4 regions of the Bradyrhizobium sp. GW821-FHT13H05 genome follow, and region 3 is predicted to be linked to each of the others. Evidence: predicted binding sites of a transcription regulator. Region 3 holds the regulator's gene; each other region holds the start of a gene.

Region 1 (4,182 bases), on a different contig from region 3:
GCTTCGCCGCCTTGCACGGTCCAGGTGACATCGGTGGGCTGCACATGATGAAGCACGAGGCTGCGTGCGGCTTTGCGCCAGCCGTCGAAATCGGTCTCGGTGTCGAGAGTGATGTACTGCATCAGAATCCAAACCCCAATTGTGTTGCCTTCGGCTTGAACCGTTCGATGAGCCCGGCGGCATCGAGACGATGCGGGGCGGGCCGGTGGTCGCTGAGGACGATGAACGGCAGTGCCTTGTTGCGGGGCACGTGCAGCCGCGCCAGATCGCAGAGGCGGATCGTCGTGGTGCGCCGCGTCGCAATGATGCGTTCGACCGCCTTGGTGCCGAAGCCCGGCACACGCAACAATTCCTCGCGGCTGGCGCGATTGACGTCGAGCGGAAAACGGTCGCGGTGACGCAGCGCCCAGGCGAGCTTTGGATCGATGTCGAGCGGCAACATCGCGCTGTCGTCGACGATCTCCGCAACGTCAAAACCGTAGAACCGCATCAGCCAGTCAGCCTGGTAGAGCCGGTGCTCACGCAGCAGCGGCGGCGCGCGCAGAGGAAGTGCGCGGCTGGCATCGGGGATTGGGCTGAAGGCGGAGTAATAGACGCGCCGCAGCCTGTAGGAGCCGTAAAGATTGGCGCTGGTGTGCAGGATGGTGTGATCGTTGGCCGCATCGGCGCCGACGATCATCTGCGTGCTTTGTCCTGCTGGTGCGAAGCGCTGCGGCCTTGCCTTCGTCTTCGTTGTACGGTCTTCCTCGGCCTCGTCCAGCTTCAGCCGCAGCCGGCCCATGGTGCGGCGGATCGCGCGCACGTCTTTCTCCGGTGCGAATTGCTGCAGGCTCGTCTCGTCCGGCATCTCGATGTTGATGGAGAGGCGGTCGGCATATTTGCCGGCTTCCGCGATCAACGCGTCGTCGGCCTCGGGAATGGTCTTGAGATGGATGTAGCCGCGGAAGTGATGCTCCTCGCGCAGCTTTCGCGCGACGCTGACCACCTGTTCCATGGTGTAGTCGGGGCTGCGGATGATGCCGGAGGAGAGAAACAGCCCCTCGATGTAATTGCGCCGGTAGAAGTCGAGCGTGAGCTTGACCACCTCGTCCACGGTGAAGCGGGCGCGCGGCACGTTCGAGGAAGCGCGGTTGACGCAGTAGAGGCAGTCGTAATTGCAGGCATTGGTCAGCAGCACCTTGAGCAGCGAGATGCAGCGTCCGTCCGGCGCGTAGGAGTGGCAGATGCCCATGCCCGGCGCGGTCGAACCCATGCCCTTGCCGTCGCTGGAATCCCGCTTCTCGGTGCCGCTGGAGGCGCACGACGCGTCGTATTTGGCGGCATCCGCCAGAATCTCCAGCTTGCGTTGTACATCCATCCCAGAATCCATTTGATTCAGCTCATGAATCCGGATGAGCACCAATTCGATTGACTCACCCGATCCCGTTAGCTTTATATTAGAACATATCATGAACAAATGAGCCAGCCGCAGGTTCTTATTTTTGAGAACCTCGGCAATCACCCCTGAAGGAGCGGCGAGCATGAGCGGCGCACGGATCAGCGCGCTTGCGACCCTGCGCGGCCAGATCGAGCGCATCGAGACGGCGGAGGTCGTGCATCAGCACGATCGCGTCGCGCTGGGCCATCGCGAGGTCGACAACGCGCTGAAGGGCGGGCTCGCGCGCGCGGTGATCCATGAGGTGTTTTGCGAGGGGCGGCAGGGGACGGCCGCGACGGGTTTCGTCATGGGTCTCGCGGGGCGCGTATCGGCGCGCCGGCCGCTGCTGTGGGTGCGGCAGGATTTTTCGGAACTGGAAACCGGCGCGCTGTCGATGAGCGGGCTCGTCGAGCTCGGCCTCGATCCGCGCCGCGTGGTGATGGTGCGCGCCGCCGATGTCGAGAGCGCGCTGCGCAGCTCGGCCGACGCGCTCGCCTGCGATGCGCTCGGGGCCGTCGTGCTCGAGCTCTGGGGCGAGACCAGACAGTTCGATCTGGTGGCGAGCCGCAAGCTGACGCTCGCCGCGCAAGGCTCCGGCGTCACCGGCCTGATGCTGCGCATGGCGGCGCAGCCGCTGCCGTCGACCGCGGAGACACGATGGATGCTGCGCGCGGCGCATTCGCCGCCGGGATCAGCATGGAGTGGCTGGGGTGCGCCGCGCTTCGATGCCGAGCTGTTGCGCAATCGTCATGGCCCGTGCGGCCGGTGGATCATGGAATGGAAATGTGATGAGTGCCAGTTCAGTGAACCGTCGGCGTATCCTCAGCCTGTGGCTGCCGCGCCTGCCCATCGACCGGATCCAGCGTTTCTTCAACAACGCCGGGTTGGGTAGGGCTAATGAGCCCAGCATCGTCGTCATCAAGGACAACAATGCGCTGGTGATCCACGCGCTCGACGATGCGGCGTCGCGTTTGGGCCTGCATATCGGTCAGCCCCTGGCTAATGCGCGGGCGATGTGTCCGGACTTGAAAGTGTTTGACGCCGATGTCGTGGCCGATGCCAAGACGCTCAGCGACATCGCCGACTGGTGCGACCGTTTCACGCCGCTGGTGGCGCTCGATCCGCCGCACGGGCTGTTCCTCGACATCACCGGCTGCGCGCATCTGTTCGGCGGCGAGGCGGCGCTGTTGCAGACGCTGGTCCGTGCGCTCGGCCGGCAGGGTTTTGCCGTCAGCGCGGCGATTGCCGGCACCTCGGTCTGCGCGCGTACGCTGACGCGGCAGACGTCCGGGACCATCGTTGCCGATGGCGGGGAAGCCGCGGCGATCGACCGGTTTCCGGTGTCCGCGCTCGGTGCCGGCAAGGCCATCACCACCGGTTTGCGCCGTGCGGGCCTGAAAACCATCGGCGATGTCGCCTCGCGCGCGCCGGGCGAGATCACGGCGCGGTTCGGCGCGCGGTTCTCCACGCTGCTCGCGCATGCGCTGGGGCAGGGCGATGCGCCGATCAATCCGCGCAAGCCGCTGCCCGACTACATCGTAGAGAAGCGTTTCGCCGAGCCGATCGCGACCGACACCATGATCGCGATGACGCTGTCGCGGCTTGCGGACACGCTGATCGCCTCCATGGAGAAGCATGGCAAGGGCGCCCGGCGGCTGGAGGCCGCCTTCTTCCGCACCGACGGCGTGGTGCGCGCGATCATGGTGGAGACCGGGCGGCCGGTGACGCGAAGTGCGGTGATCGACCGGCTCTTCCGCGAGCGGCTCGATGCGCTCGCCGATCCCCTCGATCCCGGCTTCGGTTTCGACATGGTGCGCCTGTCGGCCAGCCGCACCGAGATCGTGGTGCAGGAGCAGCGCGATCTCGACGCCCATGTCCATGACAATGACGAGCTCGCCGGGCTGATCGACCGCATCGCCGCGCGGATCGGCGGCAAGCGCGTCGTCGTGCACCTGCCGCAGGATACCCATATCCCTGAATGCGCGGTGCTGGCCGCGCCGGCGCAGCATCATCTCGCCGCCGCCATGCAGGCCGAATGGCCTGATCGTGTCGAGAGCGAGCCGCCGCTACGCCCGTTGCGATTGTTTGAGAAACCGGAGCCGATCAAGGTGCCGTTCGCGACCGTGCCTGATGGCCCGCCGCATCAATTCACCTGGCGCCGCGCGCTGCATGCGGTGGTGCGGGTGGAAGGGCCCGAGCGCATCGCGATGGAATGGTGGCGGCAGGACGGCAAGCAGCTGACGCGGGATTATTTCCGTATCGAGGATGCCGAAGGCCTGCGCTTCTGGATCTTTCGCGATGGTCTTTACGAAGGAGAAGTGTTCGACGGCGACGGCAAGCCCGCCTCTCCCGGCTGGTATGTGCATGGTCTCTTCGCATGAGTGCGCCAGCCTATGCCGAGATCGGCATCACCACGAATTTCTCCTTCCTGCGTGGCGGCTCGGATCCGCGTGCCTATGTGCATCAAGCGAGCAAGCTCGGCATTCCCGTGATTGGTATTGCCGACCACAACACGCTTGCCGGCGTGGTGCGGGCCTACAAGGAGCTCGACAATGACAAGGTGCTGCACAAGCCGAAGCTGTTGATCGGCGCGCGCATCGTCTTCATCGACGGCACGCCTGACATTTTCGTCTATCCGCGCGACCGCGCCGCCTATGGCCGGCTCTGCCAGCTTCTGACCCGAGGCAAGCGCGGCGACGACATCACGCGGATCGAGAAGGGCGAATGCCATCTCACTTTCGCTGATCTTCTCGCGTTCTCGGAAG
Region 2 (4,182 bases), on a different contig from region 3:
TTACAGCCGCTTGCGTTCAAGCGAGCTAGTTAAACTCACTCATGTTGATGGAGGACCTTGGCACAAGGTATGGAATCACGGAGAAATAGTGAACCCCGGCATGAGAATCGCCGATTCGGAAATATTGAGGTTCTATTCCAAAGCTACTCGGCCATTCTCAATCCAATGATGGTGTAGACCAATGGCGGAATTGCATATTCCCACGGTTCAACATCTGGCTCGCAATTGGCGAGCTGATCCGACGATGATCGCAAAGATCCTCGTTCGGCTTGCTGAGAATCCGCCGCTCTTCAACTACAATCCGCTATACGGCGCGGTGCGCGACCTTCTGATCTTGAACGTTCCGTACGATCAAGTTGTTGAAGGTATCAAGAAGATCAAACGGGCAAACGTTCGCGAAAATTTGCTGAGCGTGCTTCCGCTGATCCGAGATCATTTCGCCGGCATTACGCCGGATTTTTTTCAATCGATTGAACGGCGGTACTATCCTATTGCCCGTGGATTAATGGTCCCATTTGAACCGCCAATGATTTATGGCGTGGGAGGGCAGCTCTATTTTCCGTGGTTCAGCTTTTGGCGACAGAACCCGCTAGCCAGGGAGCGACTCGCCTTATTCATCGCGATTGTTCGCGATGTGATGATGCAAGACCCGGATCTAGAAAATGCGCGTTTCGAGATACTTGACTTTAGCTGCCTTGGGCCCAAACAGCCGCGGATTCTTCGGGTAGTTGATGCGAAGGAAATTCCGCCGATCGACGAAGCTCGTAAGACTCAAATGCTAGAGGCATTTGCTGAGGGCTACTTCCTGGCCGTTGAGACTCTCAACGGCCAATCCAAGACATCAACAGCCGGACAAGAAGAGAACGTTTCGAAGCCAGATGAAAATCAACTTCGGCTTTTCGATTAATGCCTTCAAGTACAAGTATGCTGCGTTGCCTGAGTTGAAATAAAACTACGGATCGGTACTCGGATCTCTAAGGAACACACTGAAATCGGTCGTTTCCGGAACACGCCTGGCAATAAAGAAGCCGTAGATTGGCACTCCTGGAAAGCGGTTTTCTATAAGGCGTCGTGCGGCGACGAAGTGCGCCCCGGTAGTAATGACGTCGTCAAACAACGCAATCGTCTTGGGAATTGACTGACACAGGCTGCCATCGATCTGGTAACATTGCGCTATCTCATCGGGCCCCGGACGAACGTCAGCGTCATGCGCGGCTTCCATAGTATGCCGCTGTGTCAGAAGTTCGCGAATGTCCAATGGTTGTGCTGCGGGGATCGCCTGCAGCATTCTTAGCATACGGTCGTCGTAGAGTGGGTCATCCTTCTGTTTCGAGGGAGGTATTGGTACTAGCGTGGTGCTAGTCAGCCAGTGCGCCGCAATTGCATTTGCAAACGCTTGCCCCACTTCGCGTATCGCGCGCTCTTTATGTTGCCACTCAGCCCGGCCGCGACGATCTACCGACTTCTTGAAATTGAGAATGACCTGGTTCGTCGCGCTAAAGCTAAATCCCTTCCTGGCAGTGTACTCGCCGAGAAATAGACATTGGTCCCCCGCACCAAGGTAATGGTGGTGTGGCCGAGTCAAATCGTCAATCTGGGTAAGCCGGCTAGGAAAGGTGCTTTGAGATGTCGTCATAAGTGCGCACTCGGATGGCCCCCTCTTCCGCAAATCGATGCGGCCAAGTGATGTCCGGATTATTGAAACAACTATCCAGAATGAAGAGCTTCCGCTTCTGCTTCAAAGCATGGCGCGCTTGTACAAGCGTTCCGGAAGTCTCTCCCGCCTCTACAATGATCGTGGCCTCGGTCAACGCGGACATCGTTATGTTCCGTTCAGGGAAGAAAATCCTGTTCTGCTTGGGCCCCTGATTTTGCCAACGCTTAATTGGCACCTGCGATATTATTAAAAAGTCTCTGGCGATGTTTTCCTGTAGTTCGCGATTTTCAGCTGGATACGCATGGCTGATGGGGGTCCCTAACACAGCAATCGTTCGACCGCCCGCGGCCATCGCAGTCTCGTGCGCGACGCGATCAACTCCCTTCGCGAGGCCAGAAACGATCGTGAAATCGTCATTCACAAGATTTCGGACTAGCGCACGGGTTCGCTTGAGACCATCCTCGCTCGGAGCGCGCGTCCCCACGACAGCCACGCAACGGGAATTAACTAAGTCCCACCAACCTCGATAGTAGAGTACAGCGACAGGATACTCTGCATCACGTAAGCCAGATGGATACTCGCCCGCACCTAAGACTCGAATGCCAACATGCTGGACCTTCGCTTTCGCGAGAACATCTCGAACCGCTTCGCCGTATAGGTCCACCCGTTGCGGCTCGACAAGGTCTGACGGAACGGTGTTCGGACGCTTATTCAGCTTTTCCGATATAGTTTTGAACGTTGCTCCCGCTTCATCCCATAGCGCTTCATAAGCTCCCATCTCTTCTTGAGGCGAGATGCCAAGCTTGCGCTCCGTTGGTGAACCGAGATCAAGTTCCATAGGGTTATTCCTGTTCTCCGCAGCTAGCTATCATAAGAACAAACTAAGAACAAATCGTTATTATGCATCTATCTCATAGATTGGGCGAACAAGTCCCGAGTCAAATAAACGATCCACTATTTCGTAGGCTGGCGTCGATGCTAACCCCACACCTAGCGCGGTCGCTACCAACTAAGTTGCTGTACTCGCTCCGGTCGCATCGCTGGGAGGGCGTACCGCGCAGCAAGACCACAAGACCGAACCAAAAACTCGTCATCTGCCATAACTGCACGGCAACGCCAGGGCGTAATCGCGGCAAATGGTCTTCTATGCTGCCGAGACGTCCCGGAATTGACCACGCGGCACAGATCGAAGGCCTACATCGATCTGCTGAGTTCACGCACGACGGCGAGCTTGACGACAACACCTCCGAGAGGTTCTTGGGTGCCCCCTACCCCCGAAAATCAATGCTCCGCAGCACGATCCCCGGCGGGGTGCCCTCGAACTCCGTCGCGCGATATTTGCTCGCGGCGCGGGCTTCGATGCGGTCGCGCAGGCGGGTGAACTGGGCTTCGCGCTGCTCGGGCCGCGTCTGCGGGCCGCGCTCGAGATAGTCCATCGCGGAGGTCGAGATCGCGCAGGCGATCTCCTTCGATCCGTCCTGCATCAGGAACTGGACGATGCCCCGGTCCTGTTCGTAGCCGACGAAGCGGCTGCTGGTCAGCGTCATGGCTTACTCCCTACGCGATTGCATTGTTAAACACTCCCCGTGTGGAGAGAGCCCTCACCGGCCGTGGCCGGCCGCCCGCGTGCCGACCGCGGCCTGCGCGTGGCGGGACGCGAGCGGCCGAGATCGCCTCAGCTCTCCCCCGAGAGCCTGGCGAAATCGTCGAACAGCGCCGTCACCAGCGCGCGGTGGCGCGTGTCCTCGGTGGACAGGCTGGCGGCATAGAGGTTGAGCAGGTAGCGCGCCTTCACCGCGGCCTCGGCCCACGAGGTCGCGGGCACCGTCATCAAACGGTTCTCGAGATCGGCCTCGCGCTCGCGCAGCTCCCTGACATTGTTTTCGACCTCGGCCAGCGCGCGGCGCAAATCAGTCGCCTTCTGCGCCGCCATGCCGCGGTGCCTGTCGAGATCAACGGGAATGTCAGTCATGGGCGAGGCTCGCAGGCGCGGCCTGCGCATCCGCGGCCTGCGCGGTCGCGAGATCGACGGAGCCGATCGACAGCATTTCCGTCACGCCGCCGCCCGCGCCTTCGGCGGGCACCGTGATCATGGTGGCGACACGGCGCCAGCACGGGAATGACAGGCCCTCGATCATCTCCTCGTCGGTGACGACCTCATAGCCGCCCGCCGGCAGCAATCGCTCGATGCCGTGGATGCGGAATGGATGCTTGAACGTGACGGTTTCTCGCCGCGAGCGGATGGTCATGTCTGCCTGCCTTCCTGCGCAAGGGGCCCCAACCGACGCCAGCTGTGGCGAGCATGCGCTTCCTGCCCCGCAATAGCCAGCACTATCGTCGCCGCGGCGCTTTAGTCCTCGCTATTGCTCCGAGGCAGGCGTACGGTCCTTGCCATCACCGCAACTTTCGCTACGGCATTTCGACCGGTGACTGAGGGTCATTTGCGCTCCCGCCGACAGACTCGTCGTTCGGGCATGATGTCCTCATGCTCCGGCAGGAGTATGCGATGCCGCGTTTTCGCGCCT
Region 3 (4,182 bases):
CAGGTGCGGCCGGGCAGGCCGAAGCCGCGGGGAAATTTGGTGTGGCGGGAGTTGAACTCGAACATGTCGGCGGTGCCATAGTAGCCGTCGACGAGCCCCATCTCGTGGGAGGTATCGGGATCGTTGTGCCAGAGCTCGATCGCGCCGACATGCGCCTCGTCGTCGCCGCAGAACAGCACCATCACGGCTTGCAGGAATTCACCTGAAAAGACCGGCACCGCGACGCCGCAGGTGAGGCCGGCCGCAAGCGCCTGGTCGGTCCGCTTGAAATAGGAGTTGGCGAATTTGGTGAGGATCACGGGATGGCCAGAGGCCCAGGCCTTGCCGGGAAGGCCATCGTCATATCCGAAGTGCAGGCTCTCGCTCACGGCCTTGAACGCGGACAGCCCTTCGCCATAGAGGCCACCGCCGAATTCCAGCCGCATGCGCGTGCGGTCAGGCACCCAGAGTTCAACGACGCGAATGAAGGTTTTCATCGAACGTGCCCGCCGCCTCAAGCCCAAGACAATAGTCCAGACAATAGCCAAGACACCTGCCGGGGCAGCATCGGCCATTTGCTTGCGGAACGGACGTTCAAAATTCAGGCAGGGCCGCGCAAACTTCGTGCGCCGGGGAGGTGCGGGGCTAATCCTGGCGGGTTGGATTCTCGGGGCGCAAACCACACCATCTCGCCGGCCACGGCCGGCGATGGCGACTTCAGTCCTGGTCCCGACCTGTAGCCGGGGGCGCTACGTCAGCCGATCGGCAGGCGTCGGATCGTCGGCCGGCTGTCGGCAATGATCTCAGGCTTCTGCTCGCGCTCGCCGAGCGGCTGGGTGACCGGCAATTGCAGCACGGTTGCGCGCTGACCTTCGACGAGCTGGGTCACCAGCACGTATTTGCCGTCGGGGAATTCGATCGCGTCGTGATGACGATCGGGAATGTGCGGATCGATCTTGCCGAACTTGCCGACGCGCGAATTGATCGTGCGCGTCCAGATCCAGCGATTGTCGTAACGGACGTTGTCGGCGAAAGCGAGCTCCGTTCCCGGCAGCAGACACACCGCGACGGACATGTCGGCTTCGGAGGCGAAGCCGCGCGTCGAGGTGCCGCGGAAGGTTGTCGTGACGATCGTCTCGCCGACTTCTGCGGGGCGCGTCGCGACGGCGTGCAGGCTGTAGTCACACATCGGGTGCTCCTCATTCGAAGATAGCAACCCGCGCCTCTGGTTTGGAGGCGCAGGCCTCTATCAGAGTGGAAGCCTGCAAGCGTCTGCTTGGTTGTGGGCAAATCTGCGGCTTGGGTCCGCAGGCTGCCATCACAATATCTTTTTCAGATGCACTGGGAACAAAGTCCGCTCCCGTGCATTTTGGCGTGCGTCTCCCTCAGCGACCAGCAGGCGCCGACCAGCCGGAATACTGCCAGGCCGGTTGCGAAGGCTGCGCAACGGCGTTGCGGGCATTGCGGAATTGCTCGGTCGTCGTCGTCGGCGTTGCCTTGCGGGCATGGTGCGACGATGCGGCGAAGGCTTGCGACGCCGATGCTGCGATCAGCGCCATCGTGACTGTGCTCAGGACGATCTTGCGCATGGTTGTCTCCTCGGTTTCTGAGAGGCCTTGCGAAGCGAAGTGCTTCGTGCGGCGTGCCGAGGATCTAGCGCTGGAGAGGTGGCCGGATAATCTGTGCAAAACCAGAAAGACTATCCAGCCGGAGCGGACAATCGTCCGCTCCAATTGCTCAGGCGCGGTCGTCAACCGACGCCGCGCGGACGGTTCAGTACTTCCGGTAAAGCCCGATCAGCTTGCCCTGAATCTTCACCCGGTTGGGCGGCAGGATGCGGACTTCATAGGCGGCGTTGGCGGGCTCCAGCGCGATCGAGGCGCCGCGGCGGCGGAAGCGCTTCAGCGTCGCCTCCTCGTCGTCGATCAGCGCCACCACGATGTCGCCGGTGTCGGCGCTCTCGTTGCGCTGGATCAGCGCCATGTCGCCGTCGAGGATACCGGCCTCGACCATGGAATCGCCGCGCACTTCGAGCGCGTAATGCTCGCCCGAGCCGAGCATGTCGGGCGGGACGCTGATGGTGTGGCTCCGGGTCTGCAACGCCTCGATCGGCGTGCCGGCCGCGATCCGGCCCATGACGGGCACCGCGACGGGACGCTCGCCCTCGTCAGCGGGCGGGCTGGACGTCGTACGCACCTTGCCAAGATTGCCCTCGATGACGCTTGGCGTGAAGCCGCGGCGGCTGCCGGCGGCAGCCTGAAGCTCAGGCAGCTTGATCACCTCGATCGCGCGGGCGCGGTTGGGCAGGCGCCGGATGAAGCCGCGCTCCTCGAGCGCGGTGATCAGGCGATGGATGCCCGATTTCGAGCGCAGGTCGAGCGCGTCCTTCATCTCGTCGAAGGAGGGCGGCACGCCGCTTTCCTTCAGCCGTTCGCTGATGAACCGCAGGAGCTCGTATTGTTTGCGCGTTAACATCTCGACCAAAATCCCCCGGTTGATGTCGTTCGATTCCGAGACGCTGAACTCGGCGATAAGCCGCTACATCCTCGAAACAAATCATGAACGGACACTATATGTTCGATACATGTTCCGCAACTGCTTAATTTACCGTGAACGCGACAAAGTTCGCGGAACGCGTGCGAACGAAGCGTTCAGACCGGCAGTCGCAACACCTCGCAAGGCGTACCGGCCTCGGCCTTCGGCGCGAATGGCGCGCGCACGAGAAGTGCCTGTGCCGCAGCGAGATTCGCAAGCAGCGAGGAATCCTGGTGATTGACCGGAAGGGCGATGAGCGTGCCGTCATCGCGCATGTCGAGGCGCGCGCGCAGATAGTCTTCGCGCTGGTCGTTGGCGCCGACGTCACGGCCGAGCACCGCGCGTTCACGGCGGTGATGAATCACCTGCTGGCCCGACAGCGCGCGAATCAACGGCACCATGAACAGGAAACCGCAAACGTAGGATGACACGGGATTGCCAGGCAGGCCGATCACGCGCATCGCCCCGAGCCGGCCGTTCATCATTGGCTTGCCCGGCCGCATCGCGATCTTCCAGAACGCCATCGAGATACCTTCGCCCCGGAGCGCCTGCTGGACCAGGTCGTGGTCGCCGACCGAGGCACCGCCGGTCGTGATCAGGATGTCGGCACCGCTCTCGCGGGCCTGGCGGATGCCGGCGGTGGTGGCCTCCAGCGTATCGGCAGCGACGCCGAGATCGACGGTCTCGGCGCCCTCGCTGCGGGCGAGCGCGTGCAGGGCATAGCCGTTGGAATAGACGATCTGGCCGGGGCCGGGCGTGGTGCCCGGCATTACCAGCTCATCGCCGGTGGCGAGGATCGCGACCTTCGGACGGCGGCGGACGGGCAAAAGCGGGTGGTTCATTCCGGCGGCGAGCGCCAGGTCGCGCTCGGTGAGCCTGATACCCTTGCGCAGCAGCACGTCGCCTTCCGAGAAGTCGACGCCCGCGGGGCGGATGTGCCGCCCCGTTACGGCCGCTTCCTTGATCGTGATGCGCTTGCCCTCGGCGACCGTGTCCTCCTGGATCACGACCGCATCCGCGCCTGAGGGAACGACGCCGCCGGTGAAGATCCGCACCGCTTCGCCGGCGCCGACCGAGCCCGCAAACGGCCGGCCCGCGGCGACCTCGCCGATCACGGTGAGTTGCGCGTCGATCTTCGCCGCATCGCTCGCCCGCACCGCGTAGCCATCCATCGCCGACATCGCCTCGGGCGGCTGCGTGCGCCGCGCTGCGACATCGCGCGCGAGTACGCGATGGAAGGCGTTGTCGAGGGCAACCGCTTCTTCAGCCAGCGGCTCTGCGCCGGAAAGCACCGCGGCAAGCGCGTCAGAAACCGGCATCAGGGCCACGGGTGAAAACTCCAGCTGCGCCCGTTCGGGCAAATCGGCGGCGAGAGTTCTAGCCGAGCGCGGGCGGGGAGGCAAAGCAACAGCCACGCAGCGTGATTTATCCTGCGTGATCCACGCTGTCGCGAGGGAGGGACATCAACTCCGCCGCGGCATGATCCGGAAGGCGAGATAGACCGGCAAGAGGATGGCGATGGCGAGGACAAGAATGACGAGCGCCACGGCCAGCATCGGTCAACGTCCAGGCCGGCTCGGACTGACGTCAGGCGCAGCAGGACCCTGATCCTTGTCGGGCATCGGATCCGCCTGTGATTTCAAATCGGCGGCCTTGCTGATCAGCCTG
Region 4 (4,182 bases), on a different contig from region 3:
TGACGCAAAAAGGGATTGACTAACTGAGGCCCGTTACAGAAGCCCGGATGGAGCGCAGCGCAATCCGGGACTCTTCCATCGCGACCGAAGGCCCCGGATTTCGCTGCGCTCCATCCGGGCTACGAACTACGATCTCACTCTACTTCGGCAGCAGCGCCTTCAGCTTGTCGACGTCGCGCACGTTCATCTTGAAGCCGCCGGGCATCACGATGTCGCCGGGCTTCTGGTCCGGCTTGCAGGCGCCGAGCCATTTCGCTTCGAGGGTCATGGTGGTGTCGCGCCCCGCAGCGCCGGCAGCACCGCCTTGCGCGTGCGACGAGGTCTTCACCGTATAGGCCGAGTTGAAATCGCCTGATATCTCGGCGTGCGAGGTCGTGCTGATGCCGGCAACGCTGCACTCGGAATCGCTGACATAGCCGGTCGCGGTCTTCCTGATGTCCTGCTTGGCGCAGATCTGCTTGGCCATCGGGGAGACGTTGTTGTTCATCTCCTTGTCGACGGTCTCGTCGGTGCAGTGCTGCATGGTCATTTCCGGCATCGCCGAGCCGCTCCTGACCATCTTCAATTCCCACAGGCCGGCCTTGCGCACCGGCAGATCGTCGGCACAGGCCACGCCTGCCGACAACACAACAAGGGCCGAGCCGAGCAAAGCGAGTTTGCGCGTCATGTGGGAAGCTCCCGGCTGAGAGATTGCGGCGTTACGCAAAACGCCTTTGGACTTGAAGCGCCTCAGTACAGCGTGCGGATCGGCTGGTCGGCGGCGCCATAGGGCACCCAGCGACATGAGAACGAGATGTAGCCGCCCTCATAGGCTTGTATCGCGAGGAATTTGGCGACCTTGCCGTAGCGCGCGCAGTGATCGACCGCGACCTGCCGTGCATCGGTCTGGGTCGCCATCGAATAGGCGATGATGCCGCCGGTGTCGTTGCCCTTGAACGGAGGCACAGGAAGCAGATCGGCGCGCGCCGGCTGGCTCGCCATGATACCCAGGGCAAGAACGCCCGCGGCCGCAATGATTCGCATTCCCGTCACTCCAATTGGTTGGGACCAGTTTACGGTGCCGGGACGGAAGTGAAAAGAACTGAAGCCCAGTTGGCTGCGGCGTTATGGTCAACTCCTGGCGAAGTGTTGCCGCGTTGCACTTGACCTCCCCCGGCCTTCGCGGCACCGTCCAACCTTCGCAAGACCAGCTGTCTGGATTACCCATGCGCGCCCCTTCTCTGAAATCGTTCCGCTTTGCCGCCGTGCTCGGCCTCATGTTCGGGGCGCTGTCGCTCGGTGAGGCCAGGGCCGCCAATCCGCTCGAGATGAACTTCTGGCTGAGCGGGCCGCGCTATGACGGCGCCGTCGCCGATTGTGACAAGGCACTGCCGACGATCGCCACCCAGTTCTGGGAAAAGGAAAGCTCGTTCTGGAATTCCTCGTTGAAGATCACGGGCTTCGCTGCCGTTCGCGAGGTCGCGTTCCGGCCCTGGCAGTCCGACAACATTCCGCGCCGCTATTGCACCGGTGAGGCCATGCTGACCGACGGCAAGATGCGCAAGGTGCATTTCTCGATCATCGAGGATGGCGGTTTTGCCGGCTACGGCAATGGTGTCGAATGGTGCGTGGTCGGGCTCGACCGCGACTGGGCCTATAATCCGGCCTGCCGCGCCGCCAGGCAGTAAGTCAGGAAGCCCTGATTCGGTCCGTTCGGGAGCCGGGCGGTGGCCGCTTGAAATTTGTTCTTGAAATGTTCTCATCGCCTGCTAGGCTCGATACACAGTCTAGTTGAGGGGCGTCGCCATGTTTCATTCCAGATTGCATTCGTTCTCCCGCCTGTTGATCTCGCTGACCCTCGCCTTGCCCCTTGCCGCCGGCCTCGTGGCGCTGGCAGGTGGCGCGCAGGCCCAGGACAGGCGCCAGAACGCCCCCGGTGAATTCGATTTCTATGTGCTGTCGCTGTCGTGGTCGCCCTCGTTCTGCGAGGAGGCGGCCGAACGCGGCGGCCGCTCCCAGATCCAGTGCAGCGGACGGCCCTACGCTTTCGTCGTGCATGGGCTGTGGCCGCAATATGAGAGCGGTTTTCCGGAATATTGCCAGCGGCCGTCGCCGCGGCTGAATCGCAACATCGTCTCGTCCATGCTGGATTTGATGCCGGCGCCGGGCCTGATCTTCAACGAGTGGGACAAGCACGGCACCTGCTCCGGGCTGACCGACCGCAATTATTTCGAGACGATCCGGAAAGCCCGCGCCGCAATCAAGATTCCGACCGAATATCTCGACCTGTCGCAGGCCAAGACCGTGGCGCCGGCAGACGTCGAAGAGGCCTTCATCAAGGCCAATCCGGGCCTCAGCAATGCCGCCGTCTCGGTCACCTGCAACCGGACACGGCTCTCCGAGGTTCGCATCTGCCTCAGCAAGGACCTGCAATTCCGCGCCTGCGAGGAAACCGACCGCCGCGCCTGCCGCCGCGACCAGGTGACGATGCCGCCGATCAGGGGTGGTTGAGGCCAAGCTCTCCGATCGTCATTCCGGGGCGCGCGGAAGCGCGAGCCCGGCATGACGGGAGTTACTTTCATCGCGCGATGTCGTAACTCTCCACCATGAACTACCGCCACGCCTTCCACGCCGGCAACTTCGCCGATGTCATCAAGCACATCGTGCTCGCCCGCATCATCACTTACCTCCAGGACAAGCCGGGGGCGTTCCGCATCATCGACACCCATGCCGGCGCCGGGCTCTATGATCTCGAAAGCGATGAGGCGCGCCGCAGCGGCGAGTGGCTGACCGGCATCGCACGGCTGATGCAGGCGCGCCTGTCGAACGACACCGTCGCGCTGACAAAGCCCTATCTCGACATCGTCCGCGCCTTCAATCCAAAGGGGGAGCTCAAGGCCTATCCGGGTTCGCCACTGATCGCGCGCGGGCTGATGCGGCCGCAGGATCGCCTCGTCGCCTGCGAGCTCGAGCCAAAGGCGCGGAAAGCGCTGATCAATGTGCTGCGCCACGACGAACAGGCCCGCGTGGTCGATCTCGACGGCTGGATGGCGCTGCCGGCCTTCGTGCCGCCGAAGGAGCGGCGCGGGCTTGTGCTGATCGATCCGCCCTTCGAGGCAAAAGACGAGTTCGAAAAGCTGGGCGAGGCCTTCTCGGCAGCCTTCGCGAAATGGCCCACCGGTATCTATGTAATCTGGTACCCGGCCAAGAGCCGGCGCGCCACCGATACGCTGGCGCAGCTTGTGGCGCGTCTCGCAGCCGCAGCAAAGCCGCCGGGAAAATGCCTGCGCCTCGAATTCAGCGTCGCGCCGCAACTCGACGGCGCAGCTCTCACCTCCACCGGTCTCCTGGTCGTCAATCCGCCCTACACGCTGCAGGGCGAACTCAAGACGATCCTGCCAGAGCTGGAAATGCCGCTCGGCCAGGGCGGCGCTGCCAGATTCCGATTAGAGATCCCAAAGCCGTAACACTCCGGCATTCTTGGGAAAAATATGCAGTAGCGGTAGTCAATCTGCAAAGAACCGTATTATGCTGTTTCCGTGACTGGCTTTACGTTCCGCTTCCGCGAATGGTTGCGGCGGAGTGAAGGCCTAAGAAAGATCCAACCGGGCCGATGAGGCCCGCCCAAGGATGGCCAGCTCTCCCGGGCTTCGTAAGGCCCGGTCATGTCGTGACGTGAGTCTGCGTCGCGACGGAGGAGCAATGAGGGGGAGTTTCCCGATGGCCATGACGGGAACGGTCAAGTTTTTCAACGGCGAGCGCGGCTACGGCTTCATCAAACCGGATGACGGTGGTCGCGATGTTTTCGTGCACATTACTGCTGTGGAGCGGGCGGGACTGAAGGACCTTGCCGAAGGACAGCGCATTACTTTTGAAGTCGAGCCGGACAAGAAGGGGAAGGGACCGAAAGCGGTCAATTTAGTCATCCTCTCCTAGCGCGTTTTCAAGCGAACACTTCGCGCGAAGAACACCTGGCGCAAAAAAGTCCCGGCCGCGAGCGGCCGGGAGGTTGTTGTCCGGTCTTTTCTTCTTCAGCTATCAGAAGTGATAGTTCACGCCTGCGCGCACAACGCTGGCGCTATAGCCGTTTGACACGCCCGTAATTCCGAACTGACTCGTCGACAGATCGATGTAGAGGTATTCGAGCTTGGCACTCCAGTTCGGCGCGAAGCCCACTTCCGCACCGGCACCGATGGTCCAGCC

The links. Region 3 encodes LexA, which represses DNA repair genes until DNA is damaged. Its sites were predicted from a motif close to TGTTCNNNNTGTGTTCNG; they were not measured.
Region 1: AC1RR3_RS05205 (ImuA family protein) is a predicted target of LexA. The motif match lies at 1,438-1,455, and genes of this name have one in related genera.
Region 2: AC1RR3_RS37220 (DNA-processing protein DprA) is a predicted target of LexA. The motif match lies at 2,530-2,547, and genes of this name have one in related genera.
Region 4: AC1RR3_RS23340 (ribonuclease T2 family protein) is a predicted target of LexA. The motif match lies at 1,723-1,740, and genes of this name have one in related genera.

What each region holds. Positions count from the first base shown of each region.
Region 1 covers NZ_JBXAPO010000002.1:138,736-142,917, reverse strand. The annotation lists gene AC1RR3_RS05215 (UdgX family uracil-DNA binding protein) at 1-122, opposite strand, end outside; gene AC1RR3_RS05210 (putative DNA modification/repair radical SAM protein) at 122-1,357, opposite strand; gene AC1RR3_RS05205 (ImuA family protein) at 1,521-2,309, shown strand; gene AC1RR3_RS05200 (Y-family DNA polymerase) at 2,206-3,798, shown strand; gene AC1RR3_RS05195 (error-prone DNA polymerase) at 3,795-4,182, shown strand, end outside.
Region 2 covers NZ_JBXAPO010000023.1:36,502-40,683, forward strand. The annotation lists gene AC1RR3_RS37205 (Panacea domain-containing protein) at 1-169, shown strand, start outside; gene AC1RR3_RS37210 (hypothetical protein) at 182-907, shown strand; gene AC1RR3_RS37215 (hypothetical protein) at 953-1,636, opposite strand; gene AC1RR3_RS37220 (DNA-processing protein DprA) at 1,608-2,495, opposite strand; gene AC1RR3_RS37225 (DUF1488 family protein) at 2,926-3,204, opposite strand; gene AC1RR3_RS37230 (hypothetical protein) at 3,333-3,629, opposite strand; gene AC1RR3_RS37235 (hypothetical protein) at 3,622-3,906, opposite strand.
Region 3 covers NZ_JBXAPO010000010.1:66,270-70,451, forward strand. The annotation lists gene AC1RR3_RS26575 (GAF domain-containing protein) at 1-476, opposite strand, end outside; gene AC1RR3_RS26580 (hypothetical protein) at 734-1,168, opposite strand; gene AC1RR3_RS26585 (hypothetical protein) at 1,365-1,568, opposite strand; gene lexA (transcriptional repressor LexA) at 1,753-2,454, opposite strand; gene AC1RR3_RS26595 (molybdopterin molybdotransferase MoeA) at 2,631-3,842, opposite strand; gene AC1RR3_RS26600 (hypothetical protein) at 4,074-4,182, opposite strand, start outside.
Region 4 covers NZ_JBXAPO010000008.1:7-4,188, forward strand. The annotation lists gene AC1RR3_RS23325 (DUF3617 domain-containing protein) at 140-667, opposite strand; gene AC1RR3_RS23330 (hypothetical protein) at 730-1,023, opposite strand; gene AC1RR3_RS23335 (hypothetical protein) at 1,206-1,667, shown strand; gene AC1RR3_RS23340 (ribonuclease T2 family protein) at 1,786-2,490, shown strand; gene AC1RR3_RS23345 (23S rRNA (adenine(2030)-N(6))-methyltransferase RlmJ) at 2,586-3,446, shown strand; gene AC1RR3_RS23350 (cold-shock protein) at 3,700-3,915, shown strand; gene AC1RR3_RS23355 (outer membrane protein) at 4,018-4,182, opposite strand, start outside.